One region of the Comamonas testosteroni genome, then DNA from elsewhere that is predicted to be linked to it. Evidence: predicted binding sites of a transcription regulator. Region 1 holds the regulator's gene; each other region holds the start of a gene.
The links. Region 1 encodes LexA, which represses DNA repair genes until DNA is damaged. Its sites were predicted from a motif close to ACTGTATNNNNATACAGT; they were not measured.

Region 1 (5,425 bases):
CATCTGCATCGCTGTTGGCACTGCGCTCGAACTCTGCGCTGTTGTAAGTCAGCAGTGCGTCTGCGCCGTAGATGATGGCGCGGTAATCGGGCATGACATACAGGCCGGTCACCTTGGCGCCTTGTTCACGCGCAAGCAGAACGCCAGCACGCACGGCAGCCTCTGACAGTTTGGTGCCATCGGTGGGAATGAGCAGGTGCTTGAACATGTTCAACCTCCTGATGCCGGAAGATGTGCCTGGAAATCAATTTATTCCAATACCTGGAGCCGCGCAATGCCTAGTTTTTGAATGCAGCAGAGTTGCAGACAGGAGGTAAGACTCTGTAACAAGGGGCGGTCTCGTCGAATCGTCTCATTCCTCGGGCGAAGGAGGAACGCGATTGAGGATTTCGCCAGTGGCCTCTATCTCGAACTGCTGTGGATTGAGCCAGTTGACCTCCTGGTGATCGGCAGTTTCAAAGTAAATGGCAGACGGGCGTATGGAGACGCCATGCGGCATGTCGATCTCATCAAAACTCTGATAGACCAGAATCAGGCGCAGGTCTCCATTGGCGTCTTTGGCCTGTATGTGCTGCAAGAGCTTGCGGTAGGCACTCATAAGACGCCCTCGTTGACATGTGTATATGAATGTTTCCACTGTCGAAGAGGTGCCGCAATACCCTGATCCGGGTATCTGTTCTGACGGATATTCGTGCCTGACAAGGAGTTTAGAAGGCTGCGAGGCTTGTGCAAAATGCGCTCCGGCGGGCAGGGGCAGGCAGAGCATCAGCAAATAATTTACATGGCGATCCAGATCGTTCGGCGCCAATACTGAGGGTCTGTTTTGGCGACATCGAGTTTTTCGCCTATGCACTGTTGGCAGCGTTGTCTGGCGCCATATCTGCCGGCCGATGGGCCAAGAGCGTTGCGATGGCTTCTTGTTGGATGCATATGGAAGCCCTGTTACATTGCCTGCAGGCCTATTTCGGGTCGGGTTCGGGGCTGCATAAGTGCAGGCAGGCAAACCTCATTGTGCTTTCAGACTTGCGGGGCCGTTTGCTCATGGAGTGCCATACGCTCCAGCGCGGCGCAGACATCGGCCATGCGTCCGCAGATCAGCAGGCATTCGGGTTGCCTGCGCGGTTCTCGCTGCACGATTTTGAGAAGTCGTGGAGAAGCTGCTTGTGTCGACTGGTCGATTATTGGCGATTGAAGCTCTGGGGTCGCAGCAAAGGCCTGCGGGCGAAGTGTATTGCTGCCGAGGCGACTGCGGCCGCGGTTGGCGCGCATGACAGGGATGCCGATCTGCTTCGCCATTGGACGATTGGCAGTGAAGGATACGGGCTCTGCAGCGGCTTCGCTTGCGTCATCGGAGCTGAAGTTCGGATTGGGCGACAGCGTGGCAGGCAGGCCTTTCATGGTCAGGCGTGTCAAAGCCTGCAGTGATGTGGCGAATCCCATTTGGCAACTCCTTTTGATGACCTCGCGGCATGGATAAGGGCAGGATTGCGTTCTTTCGGCAAAGCTCCGCCCAGGGCGAAGCTCAACGGCTTCGCGCCTACCACCTGGGCTTGAGAGGGAAGGAGGCTCGGTGCCTCGGCTGCATAGACGGAGGGACGCCGTCTGCCCGTTACATGAACATGCTGTTGCGGATAAGGCCTACGGCCAGGCCTTCGATGGCGAACGGCTCTTCAGGATCGACGTGAATGATCTTGTAGTCTGGGTTCTCGGGTAGCAGCTCGATGCCCTGAGGCGTGCGCTTGAAGCGCTTGACGGTCACGTCGTCACCGAGGCGGGCCACCACAATCTGGCCGTTGCGCGCTTCATGCGTAGCCTGTACCGCGAGCAGGTCGCCGTCCATGATGCCCGCGTCACGCATGGACATCCCGCGGACCTTGAGCAGGTAATCGGGCTTGGCGGCAAACAGGCTGGGCTCGACCGAATAGCTCTGATCGATATGTTCCTGGGCCAGAATAGGCGAGCCGGCAGCGACGCGGCCGACCAGGGGAAGCACCAGCGGGGCCAGGGCCGTGAGCGGCAGCGCAAAGCTGGCGCCGCGTGCCGCATTGATGGTGCGCACGGTATCGGCGCGCAGGCGAATGCCGCGCGATGTGCCGCTGACCAGATCTATGACGCCCTTGCGTGCCAGTGCCTGCAAATGCTCTTCTGCAGCATTGGCCGACTTGAAGCCAAAGGTGCTGGCAATCTCGGCCCGGGTAGGGGGCGCACCCGTGCGAGCGATGGTGGACTGGATGAGGTCCAGAATCTGCTGCTGGCGGGGAGTGAGCTTGGGGTGGTCCATGGGCATTCCTTGATCGATCGATGATGAATACTGTGTGTTCATCCAGTACCTGTATTTTTAATCAGTTTGAAGAGGACTGCAAGTGGAACGTGACAAAAATATCGTCATCCTGGGCACCGGTGGCACGATTGCCGGAGTTGCCGAGCAGGCTGGCACCAGTGTGGGCTACCGTGCGGCCCAGCTGGGCGTGGCTCAGCTGCTGCAGGCCGTGCCGGACCTGGAAGGCGTTGCTGCGGCGTCGCTGCAGGCGGAGCAGCTGGCGCAGCTGGACAGCAAGGATATGGATCACGCGACCTGGCATGCACTCGCGCTGCGATGTGCCGAGCTGCTCGCGCGTGATGATGTGAGCGGTATTGTCATCACCCACGGCACCGACACCCTGGAGGAAACCGCCTGGTTTCTGCAATGTGTTCTGCACCCGGCAAAGCCCGTGGTGCTGACCTGCGCCATGCGCCCGGCGACAGCGATTTCGGCCGACGGCCCTGGCAATCTGCGCGATGCCGTGGCCTGTGCGGCCGACACGCAGGCTGCTGGCCGCGGTGTGCTTGCCGTGGTGGCGGGTCGGGTGTTCAGTGCACGCCAGGTGCGCAAGGTGCATCCCTACCGTGTGGATGCCTTTGATGGCAGTGGCGCCGGCCCGCAGGGCTGGGTGGAGGAGGGGCGGCTGCGCTGGGCAACGGGCGGCCTGCCCCGGGTCGTTGCGGCCAGCTCCACTGCAATCGCTTTACCGCCCGCAGATCACTGGCCCCTGGTGGAGCTGCTTCATAGCCATGCGGGCTGCAGCAGCGCCGTGGCGCTGGCGGTGATGCAGGCCTGGAATTCGGCAGGCGTGCGTGCCGTGGTGGTGGTCGGCACGGGCAATGGCACTATCCATGAGGCGCTGGGGCCAGCCCTGGACTGGGCGCAGGCGCAGGGCATGGCTTTGCGCATCACGACCCGGTGCGAGGAGGGGCAGGTGGTGCATGCCGAGGGAGCGCGAGATAGCCTTATGAGCAGCCTGCCGGCGGCCAAGGCCAGAATCAGCCTGATGCTGGAGCTGATGGGCTGGCCTCGCGCATTAGGTTGATGCTCTTATTATGAGAGCTGCTGGCCTTCATTGATACAGAGTATTTATGCTGTTTGGGTCTGAAATCCAATGAGTGTAGGCGCAGGCAGCTATGAATATTGATGGCTCCAATGCCATCCTCGGTGCAGCTTTTTCGCACCGGACTGATGTCGGCCGGAAGGGCGGGAGCACGAGCTTCAAGAACAAAAAAGGCCGGTGAGGACACCGGCCTTTTTTGCCCAGAGATGCCTGGCCGCGAAAAGGCGGCAAGGCTCCACGCGCGAGTGATCTGGGCGATCAGGAAGCCAGAGCGGCCAGAGCGCGCTCGGTGATTTCTTCAACGCTGCCTGTGCCGCTGATGGCACGGTACTTGGGGGCCGCTGCTGCATCGGCCTTGGCCCAGTTGCTGTAGTAGTCCACCAGGGGACGTGTCTGGCTGCTGTAGACGTCCAGGCGCTTCTTGACGGTTTCTTCCTTGTCGTCTTCGCGCTGCACCAGGTCTTCACCGGTCACGTCGTCCTTGCCTTCCACCTTGGGAGGGTTGAACTTGACGTGGTAGGTGCGGCCCGAGGCGGGGTGGCTGCGGCGGCCGCTCATGCGTTCAATGATGGCGTCGAAGGGCACATCGATTTCCAGCACATAGTCCAGCTTCACGCCGGCAGCCTTCATGGCATCGGCCTGGGGAATGGTGCGGGGGAAGCCGTCAAACAGGAAACCCTTGGCGCAGTCCGGCTGAGCAATGCGTTCCTTGACCAGGTTGATGATCAGATCGTCGCTGACCAGCTGGCCGGCGTCCATCACGGCCTTGGCTTGCAGACCCAGAGGGGTGCCAGCCTTGACGGCCGCGCGCAGCATGTCGCCCGTGGAGATTTGAGGGATACCGTACTTTTGGCAAATAAAGGCCGCCTGAGTGCCTTTGCCGGCGCCGGGTGCACCCAACAAAATCAGTTTCATGGAAATCCTTGAGGAGAGTAGAAATTCTTGCTGGCCCAGGCAGACGGGTGGTCGTCCGTAGTCCCCAGGCCGTATTTTTTCGCGGGCAAGGATAGCACGCACAAGACCAACACAGGCTTACACAATTCAGTCAAGGCTGTCACAAGTGCGGCCAATTGAAGGCATGTATCCGCTGCAAACGCGATTGCTGTAGTTGTAATCCAGGTGCCGAAGCCGTTACATATGCTATTCGGACTATGCGGAAAGTATAGCGATCAGCGCTTTCCTGGACTGGCCCAGGGCCCTTTAGGACTGCGCGCGCGGACTGCGCAGCTGCCGGCTTGATGCGTGAGCAGTCCTGGATGAAGACAGCCTGCGCACCGGTGTCGCCAAAGTGCGCAGGTCTTTTTTTCAACCAGCGAAAACGGCGCGCACGCGCTCCAGATCTTCGGGTGTGTCGACGCCGGCACCCGGTGCATCGGGCGTGATATGCACGGCAATGCGGTGGCCGTGCCAGAGGGCGCGCAACTGCTCCAGCTGCTCCATGGCTTCGGTGGGGGCGGGCGAGAGTTGCGGGAACTCGCGCAGAAAACCGGCCTTGTAGCTGTAGATGCCAATATGGCGCAGCGGTGTGAAACCTGGGTGACCGGCCTTGGGGGCCGCCGTCTGCCACCAGGCTTCATCGCCGTGGTCGCGTGAACAGGGGATGGGTGCGCGGCTGAAATAGCTGGCCAGACCCTTGGCGTCACAGACCACCTTCACCACGTTCGGGTTGCGGTAATCCGTCAAGCTATCAATAGGATGAGCCGCCGTGCCCATGCTGGCTTCGGGGCGGGCCAGCAGCAGCTGTGCCACAGCCTCGATCAGCTTGGGGTCGATCAGCGGCTCGTCGCCCTGCACATTGACGACCACATCGTCGCCGGACAGGCCCAGTTGAGCACAGGCTTCGGCCAGACGGTCGCTGCCGCTTGGATGATCCTTGCGCGTCAGGATGGCCTGGACGCCATGCTGGGCGCAGGCCGCCACAATGCTCTCGTCGTCGGCCGCCACCACGCAGCGGGCTGCGCCGGCCAGAGCCGCGCGCTGGGCCACACGCGCCACCATCGGCAGGCCGGCAATATCCGCCAGGGGCTTGCCGGGCAGACGGGTCGAGGACAGGCGGGCGG
Region 2 (5,425 bases), 2.2 Mb from region 1:
CCAGGCCCTTGAAACGGCTGACCTGGCATTTCTCGCGCGGCACGCCGTCCTTGGCGCATTTCTCGATGATGGCATCGAGCTCGCCCGCATCGAGCGCATAGACCTTGATGGCCGGCTTCTTGCCGCGCGCAGGCACGTCCACACGGAACAGCGGCGGCAGCGCCACATGGATGTGACCGGCTTCGATGAGCTTGGGGAAATGCTTGAAGAACAGCGTCAGCAGCAGCACCTGGATATGCGAGCCGTCCACGTCCGCATCCGAGAGAATGCAGATCTTGCCGTAGCGCAGGCCGGACAGATCGGGCTCGTCATTGGGGCCATGCGGATCCACGCCGATCGCCACCGAGATATCGTGGATTTCGTTGTTGGCGAACAGCCGGTCGCGGTCCACCTCCCAGGTGTTGAGCACCTTGCCGCGCAGCGGCAGGATGGCCTGGGTTTCCTTGTCGCGGCCCATCTTGGCGCTGCCGCCGGCAGAGTCGCCCTCGACCAGAAACACCTCGTTGACGGCTATGTCCTTGCTCTCGCAATCGGTCAGCTTGCCGGGCAGCACGGCCACGCCGCTGCCCTTGCGTTTTTCCACCTTCTGGCCGGCCTTCTGGCGGGTCTGGGCGGCCTTGATGGCGATCTCGGCCAGCTTCTTGCCCCAGTCCACATGCTCGTTGAGCCACAGCTCCAGCGCCGGGCGCACAAAGCCCGAGACCAGACGCACGGCATCGCGCGAGTTCAGGCGCTCCTTGATCTGGCCCTGGAACTGCGGATCGAGCACCTTGGCATTGAGCACATAGCTGGCGCGCGCGAACACGTCGTCGGGCATGAGCTTGACGCCCTTGGGCAGCAGCGAGTGCATGTCGATGAAGGCCTTGACGGCCTGGAACAGGCCGTCGCGCAAGCCGCTGTCATGCGTGCCGCCAGCGGTGGTGGGAATCAGGTTGACATAGCTTTCGCGCAGCGGCGCACCGTCTTCGGTGAAGGCCACGCACCAGGCCGCGCCCTCGCCTTCGGCAAAGCTGTCGTTGTTCTTGTCGGCAAAGCCCTCGCCTTCGAACAGGGGGATGACGGGCTCGCCATGCAGGCTCTGCGCCAGATAGTCGCGCAGACCGCCCTTGAACTGCCAGCTCTGGGTATCACGCGACTTTTCGTTGATCAGCGAAACGGCGACGCCGGGCATGAGCACGGCCTTGCTGCGCAGCAGATGCACCAGCTCGCCCATGGGCAGGGCCGAGGACTCGAAGTATTTGGCATCGGGCCAGGCACGTACCGTCGTGCCCTGCTTGCGCTCGCCGGCCTGCAGAGGGCGCACCTTGAGCGGCTCGATCACGTCGCCGCCCGAGAACACCAGCGTGGCCACCTGACCGTCGCGGTGCACCTGCACCTCCAGGCGCGTGGCCAGCGCATTCGTCACCGACACGCCCACGCCGTGCAGACCGCCCGAGAAGCTGTAGGCGCCGCCATTGCCCTTGTCGAACTTGCCGCCCGCGTGCAAACGCGTGAACACCAGCTCCACCACGGGGGCCTTCTCCTCGGGGTGCAGACCGAAGGGAATGCCGCGCCCGTCGTCTTCCACACTGTAGGAGCCGTCGGCATGCATGGTGAACTTGATTTTCTTGCCGTAGCCGGCAAGCGCCTCGTCGGCCGCGTTGTCGATCACCTCCTGCAGGATGTGCAGGGGGTTGTCGGTGCGCGTATACATGCCGGGACGCTGTTTGACAGGCTCCAGACCCTTGAGAACGCGGATCGAGCCTTCGGAATATTCGTTGGACGGTTTGACTGCCATGGGGGCGGATTGTAGTAGCCTCTCCAGATGAGAGCTGGATAAATTCACAGTTGTTTACTCCCAATACTCTTGCACAAAGCCCGAACATCTGTCTTGGCAACGTGTTTTTACCGGATCTTTATCGTAGAGAAGACTATCAAAAAGATAGCTTTAACCTCATGTAATTCATATATTTCATATAGTTTTTTTACCTATATCCTTTACAAATATTACGCAAGACGCTCACTTTTTTTATTTTTCTGATTCGCTGTGCATCCAGGCAACCCGGCACTGCCATCGCATTCTGGCAGGCCGGACTGCCACGCATGTGACGAGCTGTGCAGGCGCAAAACAGCGGGTTTCGTTACAGTGGTGTGCTGACCGCCCCCAAGCCTTTTTTCGCACACACGGCATGACTACAAAGACAACTCAAGCCCCCATGTCCATGGCGCAGATTCTTCTGTGCGGTGGCGCCATCGTCACGCTCTCCATGGGCATACGCCACGGCTTCGGCCTCTGGCTGCAGCCCATCACCCAGGAGATGGGCTGGACGCGCGAGAACTTTTCCCTGGCCATTGCCGTGCAGAACCTGTCCTGGGGCATCCTGGGCATCTTCGTCGGCATGCTGGCCGACCGCATCGGCGCCTTCAAGGTGCTGATCGGCGGCTCCATCCTCTATGCGCTGGGCCTGGCCGGCATGGCGCTGTCTCCCGATGCCACCGTGTTTTTGCTGACCGCCGGCGTGCTGATCGGCGCGGCCCAGGCCGGCACCACCTATGCCGTGATCTACGGCGTGCTGGGCCGGCAGATTCCTGTGGCGCGGCGCAGCTGGGCCATGGGCGTGGCCGCTGCGGCAGGCTCGTTCGGCCAGTTCTTCATGGTGCCCGTGGAGGGCAAGCTGATCGCGCAGTTCGGCTGGTCCAATGCCTTGCTGATACTGGCGCTGTTCGCGCTGCTGATCGCCGCCCTGGCCTTTGGCCTGCGGGAGCCGGGCTTTGGCGGCAGCACGCCCATCAAGCGCGAGCAGACCGTGGGCCAGGCGCTCAGGGAAGCCTGGACCTACCCCAGCTTTCTGCTGCTGATGGCGGGCTATTTTGTCTGCGGCTTCCAGGTCATGTTCATCGGAGTGCACATGCCCAGCTATCTGAAGGACTTCGGCATGGCGCCCCATGTGGCCAGCTATTCGCTGGCCCTGGTCGGCCTGTTCAATATCTTCGGCACCTATCTGGCCGGCAATCTGGGCCAGAAGCTGCCCAAGCGCTATCTGCTGTCGGGCATCTACGGCCTGCGCTCGGTGGCCACCGTGGCCTTTTTGCTGGCCCCGCTGTCGCCCTGGTCGGTCTATGCCTTCTGCGCCGCCATGGGCTTTCTGTGGCTGTCCACCGTGCCGCTGACCAATGCCACCATCGCCCAGATCTTCGGCGTGCAGCATCTGTCCATGCTGGGCGGCTTTGTCTTCTTCAGCCACCAGATCGGCAGCTTCCTGGGCGTATGGCTGGGCGGCTATCTCTACGATATCAACGGCAACTACGACATGGTCTGGTACATCTCGATTGCCCTGGGCATTTTTGCCGCCGTCGTGAACCTGCCCGTGCGCGAGACAGCCATTGTGCGACGCGCGCCCAGCGCCGCCTGATACCGGAGACACCACCATGCAGCTCAAACTCTGGCAACGCATCTCCATCTGGTGTGCCGTGCTCGTGCTGCTGCTGGCGGTGTTTGCCCTGTATCTGCAACCGGAATTCATGCTCACACTGGCAGACCAGGTCTGGGCCTGCTTCTGAGCTCTTGGGCAAGCCGCCCGGGCGGCATGGCCGGGAGAGAGCATGGCCCGCATCATCATCACCGGAGCCTCGGACGGCATAGGCGCCGAAATGGCCCGCCAGCTGGCACAAACCCATGGCAGCCGGCTGCAGCTGACGCTGGCCGCGCGCAATGCCGGCAATCTGCAAGCCGTGGCAGAACAATGCCAGGCCCTGGGGGCGCAGGTGCTGGAAGTTCCCACCGATGTGAGCGAAGAGGCCCAGTGCCGCGCGCTAATCGACGCCGCCGTGCAGCAGTTTGGCGGGCTGGACGCCCTGATCAACAACGCCGGGGTCTCGGCCCATGCCCTGTTCGAACAGGTCAGCGCACAAGACCTGGGCTGGTATGAGAGGTTGATGCGCATCAACCTCTGGGGCAGCGTCTGGTGCACCCATGCGGCGCTGCCGCACCTCAAGGCCAGCCAGGGCTCCATCGTCGCCGTGTCTTCGCTGGCCGGTCTGATCGGCGTGCCGGGCCGCACGGCCTATAGCGCCAGCAAGTTCGCCATGGCCGGCTTCTTCGAAGCCCTGCGCATCGAGCTCAAACCCGCCGGCGTGAGCGTGACCACCGCCTACCCCGGCGTGGTGGATACGCGCATCCGCTACCACGGCTACAACGCCAGAGGCGAGGCCGCAGGCGTCAGCGGCCTCAGGGAAGACGGCGCGATGACGGTGGCCGAATGCGCGCGCCTCATACTGGACGGCATGAGACGCCGCCAGCGCGAGGTGGTGATGACCGGCAAGGGTAAGCTGGGTCGCTTCATCAAGCTGATCGCCCCGGGCATGGTGGAAGACATGGCCCTGGCCGCGCTCAAGGACGATGTGAAGCCGCACTGAGCCGACGCGAGCTGCTGCCGACGCAGCGACGCACAGGACATGCAAGGATTGGGCTGCGGGCACTGCTATAGTTTTCGCAAGATGACAAGCAACTCCCTGCCTCCCACCCCCGCCACCATTGCGGCGATTTCCGCCGGCCACTGCGCGCAGGCGCCCTCCGCCTGGATTGCCCGCTTTGCCCATCTGGTACGCCCGCAGGGCTCGGTGCTGGACCTGGCCTGCGGCATGGGTCGCCATACGCGTTTCTTCTCGGCCTTGAACCACACTCTGACCAGCGTGGACAAGGCACCGGAGGCGACCCGGTCCGTGGCGGATATCGCCGAGACGATTACCGCCGATATCGAAAACAACGCCTGGCCTCTGACGGGCCGCAGCTTTGACGGCGTGGTCATCACCAACTATCTGTGGCGTCCGCTGTGGCCGCTGATTCTGGACAGCGTCAAGCCCGGCGGCGTGCTGCTCTACGAAACCTTTGCCCAGGGCAACGAGGCCTATGGCAAGCCCTCGCGCCCGGACTTCCTGCTGGCTCCCGGCGAGCTGCTGCAGGTCTGCGCCGGCTGGAACGTCGTCGCCTACGAGCACGGCCTGCTTGAGCAGCCCACGCGCGTGGTGCAGCGCATTGCCGCCATCCGGCCCGATGACGCGGCCGCAACTGCCGCACCAGCAGCACTGCTGCAAGCCTGACGCCCTTCTTCTGCATCCACCTGCGCCCGACTGCCATGCCCGCCTACGCCCTGCTGCTTGCCCACGACGAGCACCCCAGTCCTGATACAGAGTGGCCCGCAGAACCCGGCGGCAGTTGCGACGGCTGGGCCGAATGGTTCAGCAGCACGCCGCTGCTGTTCAGCGTGCTGCTGGGCGATGCACGGCATCTGCCCGAACTGGTCCCCTGCAGCGCCTACCAGGACAAGCAAAGCCTCGCGGCCCTGGCCGCGCCCATGGAGCAGGTTCAGGCCCGCTGGCAATGGCTCAGGGGCGTGATGGAACCACTGCCGGCACACTGGCCAGGCTCTGTCAGCAGGCAATGGCA
Region 3 (5,425 bases), 920 kb from region 1:
TCGAGCAGGACGCCGGGGCCTTGCGATGCTTCATGCTGGAGGATGGCGACAGGCTTCATGGGAGGCGGGCTTGAAGGGCAAGCCGGTTGTTGCGAAGCCTTGAATCTAGAAAATCAGGCGTCAAGCCCTGGTATGGATTGTGGCTGCAGCTATCAAGATTGCATAAAGGAAGACAGCTCGCTCAGACGTCATCCAGGCTTTCCAATTTCCCTCAGCGTGCCATACTGAGCTGCCGCCGCCCGGCTGCGGTGGCCTTTATCACTGCAAAAACATGGCTATGTCACAAAGCAAACACGGGCTTCAGGGGGCTGGGAATACGGGGCAGGGCAGCAGCCAGTCGGCATTGACATTGGCGGCTTTGGGTGTTGTGTTCGGCGATATCGGCACCAGCCCGCTCTATGCGTTCAAGGAGGCTTTTACCGGCACACATGGGCTGACGGTGGGCCCCGAGAATGTGCTGGCCGCGCTCTCGGCCCTGCTGTGGGCCGTGATCGTCATCGTCGCCATCAAATATGTGTGGGTGGTGCTCAGCCACGATAACGATGGAGAGGGTGGTGTGCTGGCGCTGACGGCGCTGGCCCACCGCGTGATGGGCGATCAGTCGCGCCGCTCGCGCTTTGTGGTCGGGGCCGGCGTGTTTGCGGCTGCACTGTTCTATGGGGACGCCATCATCACGCCGGCGATTTCCGTGCTCTCTGCCGTGGAGGGCATGAGCATTGCCACGCCGGAGTTCGAGCATTTCATCGTACCTATCACGATAGGCATTCTGATCGGACTGTTTTCCATTCAGATGAAGGGCACCAGTGTGGTGGGGAGGCTGTTCGGCCCGGTCACCATCGTCTGGTTCCTCTGCATCGCCTGGGCAGGCGTGGCCAGCATTGTGCAGACGCCCATGGTGCTGCAGGCCGTCAACCCGCTTCATGCGCTTCGCTTCGCCGTGCAACACACGGACAAGGCCTTCTTCCTGCTATCGGCCGTGTTTCTTGCCATGACAGGTGCCGAGGCCCTTTATGCCGATATGGGCCACTTCGGCAGCCGGGCCGTGCGTCTGGGCTGGTATGGGCTGGTGTTTCCGGCCCTGATGCTCAATTACTTTGGCCAGGGCGCGCTGCTGTTGCGCGATGCGACTGCGGCCAGCAACCCCTTCTTTTTACTGGCTTCTCCCTCCTGGTTGCTGATTTTTGTGGTGCTGGCCACGGCTGCCACGGTGATTGCCTCGCAGGCGACCATCTCGGGGGCTTATTCCATGACGCTGCAGGCCAGCCGTCTGGGGTATTTGCCGCGTGTGCGTGTATTGCACACCTCCGATCAGGAGCAGGGGCAGATCTATATCCCCAGCGTGAACTGGTTGATGCTGCTGGCCGTGATCGCGCTGGTGCTGGCCTTCAAGTCCTCGGGGGCATTGGCGGCGGCCTATGGCATTGCCGTGTCGGGCACCATGCTGATCACCACCATGCTGGTGGGCTTTGTGGTCTATTTGGGGCGCAGCCGCGCAAGAGTTGTCACATTGGCAGCGCTGGCCTGTTTTGCGGTGCTGGAGATAGGCTTTTTTGCCTCCAACCTGACCAAGCTGGAGCAGGGCGGCTGGCTGCCGTTGACGCTGGGCGCCATCATCTTCATCGCGCTGACGACATGGCGCGACGGCACCCAGCTGGTGGCCGAACATCGCCGTCGCCTTGATATTCCCATGAGCGATCTGATGAGCTCGCCCATGAGCGGCGTGCCGGTGGTATCCGGCACGGCGGTCTATCTGACTTCCGATCCCAAGCTGGTGCCGAATGCGCTGTTTCACAACCTCAAGCATTTCAAGGTCATGCACGAGCAGACGGTGTTTCTCCATGTGATCAACGAGAACACACCCTATGTGCATGATGGCGAGCGCCTGCAACTGAAGCCCATGTGCAATGGGGTCTGGGCACTGGACATGCACTTCGGCTTTCGCGAGCAGCCTGATATTCCGGCGGCGCTCCAGCGGATTGCGCCGGACGTCGATGGCGAAATACCGAACCTCGACCCCATGACGACCAGTTTTTTTGTGGCCAGGGTGCAGGTTGTGGATGGGCCCGGCGGTCTTTCCGCCTGGCGCTGCGCTCTGTTTGGCTGGATGTCCCGGCAGTCGGCCAGCGCGGCGACTTACTACAAGTTGCCAGCCAACCAGGTGGTGGAGCTGGGCACGCAGGTTGTGCTTTGACGGCCAGGTATGGCTAGCCAGACAGGCGCTGGCTGCCATATCTTTAGGGTCTTATTCGTCCAAGGCGTCCAGGGCACGCGCCGAGTAGACCATGGCGGCGCCCGCATTCAAGGCCACCGCCACACCCAGGGCTTCGGCAATTTCTTCCCGACTGGCACCGGCTGCCTTGGCAGCCTTGGTATGCACGGCGATGCAGCCGTCGCAGCGCGTGGTCACCCCCACGGCAATGGCAATCAGCTCGCGTGTCTTGGCATCGAGATGACCGGTCTTCTTGCCCGCGCCGGACAGGGTCTTGTAGCCCTCCATGGTGCCTGGACTCAACTCGGAAAACTCTCCCAGCCTGCCTGCCAATTCCTTGCGGTATTCGTTCCAGTCCAGCATTGCCTGCTCCTTGTTGAATGAAGCTTTGATTGTGTGCCACTGTCATCGGGCATTCAAGCTGCAAGCATTTCGTCCGCTGAGCAGCGATCAATGGGTGGGTGAATCTGCAGGGATTTTCGAGCTGTATGAAAATACAGGTCTCATCGTAGGCATCCACCCATCTTCTCGCCGAGCATTTTGTAACGCGTCATCGTGACCGAATCCCAAGCCGCCATTCTTCCGCCGCACCGCTTCTACTATCTGCACAACTTCCAGCAGGCGCTGGACTGGTTGGCGCAGCGCTATGGCGATCTGCTTAGCGAGCAGGAAGCCGATTTCATCGCCGGCTTTGCGCGCTTGCCGCAGAACTCCAGGGCGCTGCTGGTACGCATGCTGATGCGGCGTGGGCCCTGGTTTCGCGCTGGCAAGCTGGCTTATGAGGAGATTCCGGTGACGGTCGATGCCGCTGCGCCCTTGCTGGAGCGTGGCTTGCTCAGTGCCACCGAGCCCATGGAGGTGGTCGAACTATTTGGCCTGCACACCAAACCCGAGCTGCTGCAGATCTTGACCGGCTTTGAGCTGTGCTCTTCCATGCCCAAGGCCGAGATGCTGCAACTGCTGGCCGAGAGACAACCCGAGTCCCGGCCTTATGCCGTCTGGCATCCTGAGGCCGTGGAACCTGTCTGGCGCGTCATGGTGGGCGACCTGGGAGCGCGTCTGCGGCTGATGTTCTTTGGCAATCTCTACCAGGACTGGTCGGAGTTCGTGCTGGCCGACCTCGGTATTTTCCGCTACGAGCCGGTGGCGCTGGATGCTGGCTCGCGTGCGTTTCAGCGCCGCGAAGATCTGGAATTCTATCTGGAAATATCGGCCCGGCGTCAGGCTCTCGATGAAGGCGTGGAGCCCGCACAATTGCTGCCTGCTCTTATTGAGAATAAGAGCGAGAACCCATGGCTGGACATGCGCAGGGCCAAGGTTTTGCTGAAGCTTGGCCAGGTTTGCGAGAGGCTGCAGGATTGGTCGCTGGCAGCTCAGGCCTATGGGGCCAGCCGCTATGCGGGTGCACGCCACCGTCATATTCGCGTGCTGGAGCGCATGCAGTGCTTTGATCAGGCGCTGGCTCTTGCCAGCCAGGCGCAAGCCGCGCCTGAAAGCGAGGAGGAGCGTCAGCGCGTGGCGCGCATGCTGCCGCGTCTGAGCCGCAGCCTGGGACTGGTGGCTGCGGGGCGCCAGCCTGCTCTGGCCCCGGCCGTGGCGGCCCTGCGCAGCGATGTGCAGCTGGACCGACCCGCCCAGTCCATGGCGGTGGAGTACGCGCTGCAAGCCTATTGGCATAGCGCCGATGCGCCCGTGTTCTATGTGGAGAACGCGTTGGTCAACTCTTTATTCGGTCTGCTGTGCTGGCCCGCCATCTTTGCGCCGCTGCCGGGGGCGTTTTTTCATCCTTTCCAGAGTGGGCCGGCCGATCTGGGCGCACCGGATTTTGTGCCGCGTCGCCAGCCCCTGTTTGGCGCCTGTCTGGCCGAGCTGGAGGACGGTCGCTATCGGGCCACGATTCGCCAGCGTTTTGCCGACAAGCAAGGCGTTCAGTCGCCGTTCGTGTTCTGGGGCACGTTGACGCAAGAGCTGCTGGAGCTGGCGCTCGATTGCATGCCTGCCGCCCATCTGCGGATTCTGTTCACACGGCTGCTGCTGGACGTGAAAGCCAACCGCACCGGCTTTCCCGATCTGGTGCGCTTCTGGCCCCGGCGGTCCGATGCCGATTCACGCTACGAGATGGTGGAAGTCAAAGCGCCGGGAGACAAGCTGCAGGACAACCAGATTCGCTGGCTGGCCTATTGCACGGAGCAGGGCATTCCCGTGCGCGTCTGCCATGTACAGTGGCGTGACGAAGGTAGCGCGCCATGAAGCCTGCGCTTAGCGTGGCAGTACGCACGCTGTGCGAGTTCACGGCGCGCAGCGGCGATCTGGATCTGCGCTTCACGCCCGCCCCCAGTGCGCTAGAGGGCATTGAAGGCCATGCCGTGGTGCAAAAACGGCGTGAGAAAGCGGGTGGCTACGAGGCGGAGTTGGCGCTCAGCGGCCGGTTCGAAGAGCTTCAGGTTCGCGGCCGGGCCGATGGCTTTGATGCCGCCAAGCAGCAACTCGAAGAGATCAAGACCTACCGGGGCCGGCTCGACGGCGTGCGCCCTCATCACCGGGCCTTGCATTGGGCCCAGGCCAGGGTCTACGGTCATTTGCTGTGTCAGGAGCGCGGCCTTGAGCGGATCAAGCTGGCGCTGGTTTATTTCCAGATCGGCAGCGCAGAGGAGACCGTGCTGGTGGAAGAGTGTTCTGCCACCGAACTGCAAGCCTTTTTCAAGTTGCAATGTGCCCGTTATCTCGACTGGGCACGCAGCGAGGCCGCCCATCGGAGGGCGCGCGATGCGGCCATGGCGCAGCTGCGGTTTCCCATGCCGGCCTTCAGAGCCGGGCAGCGGGAGCTGGCCGTGGCCGTCTATCGCACGGCTCATGCCAGCGCAGGCGGTCGCTGTTTGATGGCTCAGGCCCCGACCGGCATCGGCAAGACCCTGGCCACGATTTTTCCCATGCTCAAGAGCATGGCTGCAGTCACGGCCAAGAGTGCCTCGGAGGCTGATGCAGCCGGTCTGGACAAGCTGTTCTTTCTCACTGCCAAGGGCACCGGCCATGGACTGGCGCTGCATGCGCTAGTCCAGCTGCAGCAAGCCTTGCCGGCATCGGCATCGGCATCGGCATCGGTCGCTCCATTGCGCGTCCTGGACATGAAGGCGCGCGAAAAGACCTGTGAGCATCCCGACAAGGCCTGCCATGGAGAGTCCTGTCCGTTGGCGCACGGATTCTTTGATCGACTGC
Region 4 (5,425 bases), 2.3 Mb from region 1:
GGCTCGCTGGTGGCTGTGGCCAGGCGTGCTGATCTGCCTGTGGGGTCTGGCGCGCGTGCTGGGCGGCGACAGCTTCAGCCTGCCGGTCATGTGGAGCCATGTGCTGGGCAACCCGCTGGCCTATGGCATGGGTTTTGCGGCCGCCCTGCTCTGGCCGACCTACTCGCTGCTGGCGCGCCGCTATGGCGCAGGCTTCAACGCCGTAGGCCTGTTCGTGACTTGGACTGCCATCGCACTGTGGCTCAAATGGCTGATGCTGGGCGAGCCACAGCCCATGCTCTGGACCTGGCCGACCGCCGGCCAGGTCTTGCTGGTCGGGGCGCTCACGGCACTGGGCTACAGCTGCTGGGAGCACGGCATCCAGCATGGCAAGCTGGCCCTGCTGGCTGCGGCGTCCTATTTCACGCCCGTGCTCTCGGCGCTGATGGCCAGCGCCCTGCTGCAGGTGCTGCCGGGCTGGAGCTTCTGGCAAGGCGTGGCACTGGTAACGCTGGGTTCGCTGGTCTGCTGGTGGGCAACGCGCAGCAGCCGGGATTAGGCCGGCACCGCGCCCGCCCGGGCCCTCAGACCGTCAGCCAGATGCCCAAGCCGAGCACGGCGGCATGCCCGGCCAGCAAGATCCACAGCAGCGTCCAGGGCGGCTCGGTCAGAGCCTGCAGCATCTCCTGGATGCGGGCGCCCAGAAAGGCGCGCAGCGCCGGATCGTCCTTGCCGCCTTCGCTGCCCCACTGGGCGCGCGTGTGGCCCCATTCCTCGAGCAGGTCGGCCAGCGGCAGGCGATTGAGCACGCTGCGCACCACGAACTGCACGGCACGCCCGTTGCCCACCCAGGGCTGCAGATGCTCCATCGCCGCGCCCACGGTGAGCAGGTCGGCCGCCTTGTGCAGGGCCTGATGGGCACTGGGCAGGGCCTCGATGCGCTGTGCCAGCATGGCCGCCAGACGCTCGGCCAGGCCCTGGCCGTAGCGCGCCACCAGCTTGCCTGCCGCGCGGGCGCGGCCCAGCTGCAGACCGACCATGAGGTAGGCGGGGATGATGAAGATCAGCACCACGGCCACCAGCAACGGGGGCGACATCAGCAGGCTGATCACGGCGCCGTAGATGCCGGTATGTGCCGAGGCATGAATGCCTTGGCCAGGATCGGCCATCAGGCGGGAGAAATAGAACACGGCCGCGCCGCAGCCCAGCACCAGGGCTAGCAAGGCACCCAGCATCAGGCCGCCCAGCAGCGATTTGCCGGCACTCAGACCCACGCGCAATGCGGACGGAGTATCAGAATTCGAGGCAGTTGAGGGCATGCATTGTCCTTTCCATCACGGAGTCAAACGGTCGCCGGCTACGTGCAGTTCTCAGCCCGCGTCATCACTTTCGTCGAACGCCGAGTATGGAGCTTCGCGCAAAACCCGCGATGCCACGGCAGAAGAAAAGCCGCGCGAAGCCATGAAGCGCAGCTGCTTGGCTTTTTCCTTGATATCGGCAGGCGGCGTACCAAAGCGCTTGCGCCACAGCTCGCGGGCGCGTTCCAGCTCGGTATCGCGCAGTTGGTCGCTCGCGTTGCGCACCACTTCATCGTCCAGCCCTTTGCTGCGCAACTCCTGCACCAGCCGCGCCGTGCCAAAGCGACTGGACTTGCTGTGAATGACGGAATCCACCACCCGCTGCACGCTGATGAAGCCGCGCTTTTCCAGCTCGTCGAGAATGGCCTGCAGGTCATCACCCTCTTCCACATAAGGCGCCAGCTTGCGCTGCAGCTCCAGCCGCGAATGCTCGCGCTGCCCCAGCAGCTTCAGGGCTCGGCCTTTGAGTGAAAGCTTGGCAAAGCTCACGACACATCTCCAGAAACAAAAAGGCGCAGGACGAACCTGCGCAAAGATGGCAAACCTTTTGAGCAATGAGGCCCGCACTCAAACACTGGCGCTCACCAAGCCAGGGACATCAAGCAAGGGCCGCATCGCAGCGAGGATGTCGTCCCCTTTCGCGAAAGGCGCATAGCGCCTCAGGGAAGAATCAGCCTTCAATCACTCCGTCCTTGTCCACCTTGCCCTTGCCGCCCTTGACAGGCTTGGCTTCGGCAGCCGCTGCACCTTCCACAGGCAGCAGCTTGATGCCCAGGCTATCGCGCACCTTGTTTTCGATTTCGATGGCCAGCGCGGGGTTCTCGCGCAGGAACTCACGCGAGTTGTCGCGGCCCTGGCCGATTTTTTCGCCGTTGTAGGCATACCAGGCACCGCTCTTTTCCAGAATCTTGGCGTTCACGCCCATGTCCAGAATCTCGCCTTCGCGGCTGATGCCTTCACCAAACAGAATGTCGAACTCTGCCGTCTTGAAGGGGGGCGAGACCTTGTTCTTCACGACCTTGACCTTGGTTTCGTTGCCGATGGCCTCGTCGCCCTTCTTGATGGTGCCGGTGCGGCGGATATCCAGACGCACGGAGGCATAGAACTTCAGCGCATTGCCGCCGGTGGTGGTCTCGGGCGAACCGAACATCACGCCGATCTTCATGCGGATCTGGTTGATGAAGATGACCATGCAGTTGGTCTTCTTGATGGTGGCCGTCAGCTTGCGCAGGGCCTGGCTCATCAGGCGGGCCTGCAGGCCGGGCAGGGCGTCGCCCATCTCGCCTTCGATTTCGGCCTTGGGCGTCAAGGCGGCCACCGAGTCGATGACGATCAGGTCCACGGCACCCGAGCGCACCAGGCTGTCGCAGATTTCCAGGGCCTGCTCACCGGTGTCGGGCTGGCTGATCAGCACGTCGCTGAGGTTCACGCCCAGCTTCTGGGCGTAGCTGGTGTCCAGCGCATGTTCGGCGTCGATAAAGGCGCAGGTGCCGCCCTGCTTCTGCATCTCGGCAATGACCTGCAGCGTCAGCGTGGTCTTGCCCGAGGATTCGGGACCGTAGATTTCGATCACGCGACCACGGGGCAGACCACCTACGCCCAGAGCGATGTCCAGACCCAGAGAGCCGGTGGAGACGACCTGAATGTCTTCGATGGCTTCACCTTCACCGAGCTTCATGATGGTGCCCTTGCCGAACTGCTTTTCGATCTGGGCCAGGGCTGCAGCCAGGGCTTTGGCTTTTTCGCTGTTGGCGTCGTTGGTCTTGGCGATAGCGTTCATATCAGGCTCCGGAGTAGGTGAATGACTGTCTGTGGCCAGTCCTGTTTTTGCATTCAGGCTGGATGCTTGAACAGTAGTTTAGAGGCCAATACTGCATATTTATTGAAATATTTAGTCAGTTTGCCTTACTATTTATCCATGTCAGAAATAGCCCACGTCACCCCGCCCGCCGATGCCTGGCGCCAGACCCATCTGGGCCGTTTGCTCGGCCATGCCATGCGCCGCTTCGATGCGCGCGTGCTGCAGCTCATGGCGCGCGCAGTGGAGGTGCCGCTGGCGCTATCCAACCTGGCGGCGCGCGACAAGGTGGGGGCAGCCCATATCCACATCACACGCCATCTGTCGCTGGCAGGCGACCGGCTCACCGATCTGGCCGACAAGGCCGGTATGACCAAACAGGCCATGGCCGACTTGGTGACGCAGTGCGAAGCCTGGGGCCTGGTCACGCGCGAGACCGACCCGCATGATGCGCGCGCCAGGCGCGTACGCTTCACCGATGCCGGTCTGGCCTGGTTGCAGGCTTTTCACGACGCCGTAAGCCAGGCCGAGGCCGAGTTTCGTGAAGCCGTGGGAGCGGATGTGGCCACCGTGGTCGCGCTGGGCCTGGAAGCCTATGCCGAAGGCTACTGAGATTCGACACCTGTAAGCGGCTGTCGAGAATTGCCCCGAACAGCCATGGGCCATCCCTACAATGGCAGCAAAAGTGCAAACAGGCACACATAACAAGCAGGAGACACACATGCGCATACTGATTGCCGAAGACGACCAGGTGCTGGCAGACGGCCTGCTGCGCACGCTGCGCAGCTCGGGCGCCGTCGTCAGCCATGTGGCCAATGGCAGCGAGGCCGATACCGCCTTGCTGACCAGCAGCGAATTCGATTTGCTGATTCTCGATCTGGGCCTGCCCAAGGTACACGGCCTGGAAGTGCTCAAGCGCCTGCGTGGGCGCGGCGATGCGCTGCCGGTGCTGATTCTCACGGCCGCCGATTCGATCGAAGAGCGCGTACAGGGCCTGGACTATGGTGCCGACGACTACATGGCCAAGCCGTTTGCGCTGTCCGAGCTGGAAGCGCGCGTGCGCGCCCTCACGCGTCGCGGCATGGGCGGCGCCAGCTCCACCATCAAGCACGGCCCGCTGGTCTATGACCAGACCGGCCGGGTCGCCACCATCGACGGCAAGATGGTGGAGTTGTCGGCGCGCGAGCTGGGCCTGCTGGAGGTGCTGCTGCAGCGCGCAGGCCGTCTGGTCAGCAAGGACCAGCTGGTGGAGCGTCTATGCGAATGGGGCGAGGAGGTGAGCAACAATGCCATCGAGGTCTATATCCACCGCCTGCGCAAGAAAATCGAGAAAGGCCCGATCCGCATCGCCACCGTGCGCGGCCTCGGTTATTGCCTGGAAAAGATAGCTCCCCCCTGAGCGGCTGCGCCTAGGCGGCCCCGCCGCTTCCCCCGAGGGGACGATGGCCTTTGCTGCGGGGCGGCCCTTGCTGGCCATCCCTGAGTTGGAATACGCCAGTTTTACAAGCATGAAAATCTTTCAGCGTGAGCAGCGATCCCTCTTTGGCGAGATCCTCGACTGGATGCTCACGCCACTGCTGCTGCTCTGGCCCGTGAGCCTGGCGCTGACCTGGCTGGTGGCCCAGGGCCTGGCCAACAAGCCCTTCGATCGCGCGCTGGAGTACAACGCCCAGGCCCTGGCCCAGCTGGTCATCGTTCAGCGCGGCAAGGTGCAGTTCAATCTGCCGCAGTCGGCCAGCGAGATCCTGCGCGCCGATGAATCGGACACGGTGTTCTTCCAGGTCAGCGGCACCAGGGGCGAATATCTGGCCGGCGAGCGCGACCTGCCCCGCCCACCCGCCGTCGACGAGGACACGCCCACCGGCTCGGTGCTGCTGCGCGATGAGGAATACAAGGGCATCGATCTGCGCGTGGCCTATATCTGGGTGCGCATGCCCCTGCCCGGCGAGCCCAACGCCCTGGTGCAGGTCGCGGAAACACGCGAAAAGCGCAGCGTGCTGGCCACGGAAATCATAAAGGGCGTGATGCTGCCGCAGTTCGTCATCCTGCCGCTGGCCGCCCTGCTGGTCTGGCTGGCGCTGGCGCGCGGCATCAAGCCGCTGCACCGGCTCGAAGAACGCATACGCGCGCGCAAGCCCGAAGATCTCTCGCCCATCAATCACAAGGATGTGCCGCTGGAGGTGGTGCCGCTGGTCGATTCGGTCAACGATCTGCTGCAGCGCCTGCACGACTCCATCGCCACGCAGAAACGCTTTCTGGCCGATGCGGCCCACCAGCTCAAGACCCCGCT

Region 2: a site for LexA is predicted at 1,811-1,828, ahead of F0P97_RS06400 (DNA topoisomerase IV subunit B). Genes of this name have one in related genera too.
Region 3: a site for LexA is predicted at 2,693-2,710, ahead of F0P97_RS12415 (VRR-NUC domain-containing protein). Genes of this name have one in related genera too.
Region 4: a site for LexA is predicted at 3,175-3,192, ahead of recA (recombinase RecA). Genes of this name have one in related genera too.

What each region holds. Positions count from the first base shown of each region.
Region 1 covers NZ_CP043568.1:3,648,794-3,654,218, reverse strand. The annotation lists gene F0P97_RS16810 (universal stress protein) at 1-208, opposite strand, end outside; gene F0P97_RS16805 (hypothetical protein) at 353-598, opposite strand; gene F0P97_RS16800 (hypothetical protein) at 1,018-1,440, opposite strand; gene lexA (transcriptional repressor LexA) at 1,610-2,281, opposite strand; gene F0P97_RS16790 (asparaginase) at 2,364-3,347, shown strand; gene adk (adenylate kinase) at 3,624-4,280, opposite strand; gene kdsB (3-deoxy-manno-octulosonate cytidylyltransferase) at 4,671-5,425, opposite strand, start outside.
Region 2 covers NZ_CP043568.1:1,402,055-1,407,479, reverse strand. The annotation lists gene F0P97_RS06400 (DNA topoisomerase IV subunit B) at 1-1,777, opposite strand, end outside; gene F0P97_RS06395 (MFS transporter) at 2,196-3,392, shown strand; gene F0P97_RS27800 (hypothetical protein) at 3,409-3,540, shown strand; gene F0P97_RS06390 (SDR family oxidoreductase) at 3,583-4,395, shown strand; gene F0P97_RS06385 (class I SAM-dependent methyltransferase) at 4,435-5,079, shown strand; gene F0P97_RS06380 (DUF6630 family protein) at 5,115-5,425, shown strand, end outside.
Region 3 covers NZ_CP043568.1:2,731,142-2,736,566, forward strand. The annotation lists gene F0P97_RS12400 (type 1 glutamine amidotransferase) at 1-59, opposite strand, end outside; gene F0P97_RS12405 (potassium transporter Kup) at 278-2,191, shown strand; gene F0P97_RS12410 (carboxymuconolactone decarboxylase family protein) at 2,243-2,572, opposite strand; gene F0P97_RS12415 (VRR-NUC domain-containing protein) at 2,786-4,459, shown strand; gene F0P97_RS12420 (ATP-dependent DNA helicase) at 4,456-5,425, shown strand, end outside.
Region 4 covers NZ_CP043568.1:5,916,562-5,921,986, forward strand. The annotation lists gene yddG (aromatic amino acid DMT transporter YddG) at 1-538, shown strand, start outside; gene F0P97_RS27255 (hypothetical protein) at 564-1,298, opposite strand; gene recX (recombination regulator RecX) at 1,350-1,826, opposite strand; gene recA (recombinase RecA) at 2,008-3,117, opposite strand; gene F0P97_RS27270 (MarR family winged helix-turn-helix transcriptional regulator) at 3,256-3,747, shown strand; gene F0P97_RS27275 (response regulator transcription factor) at 3,857-4,534, shown strand; gene F0P97_RS27280 (sensor histidine kinase) at 4,644-5,425, shown strand, end outside.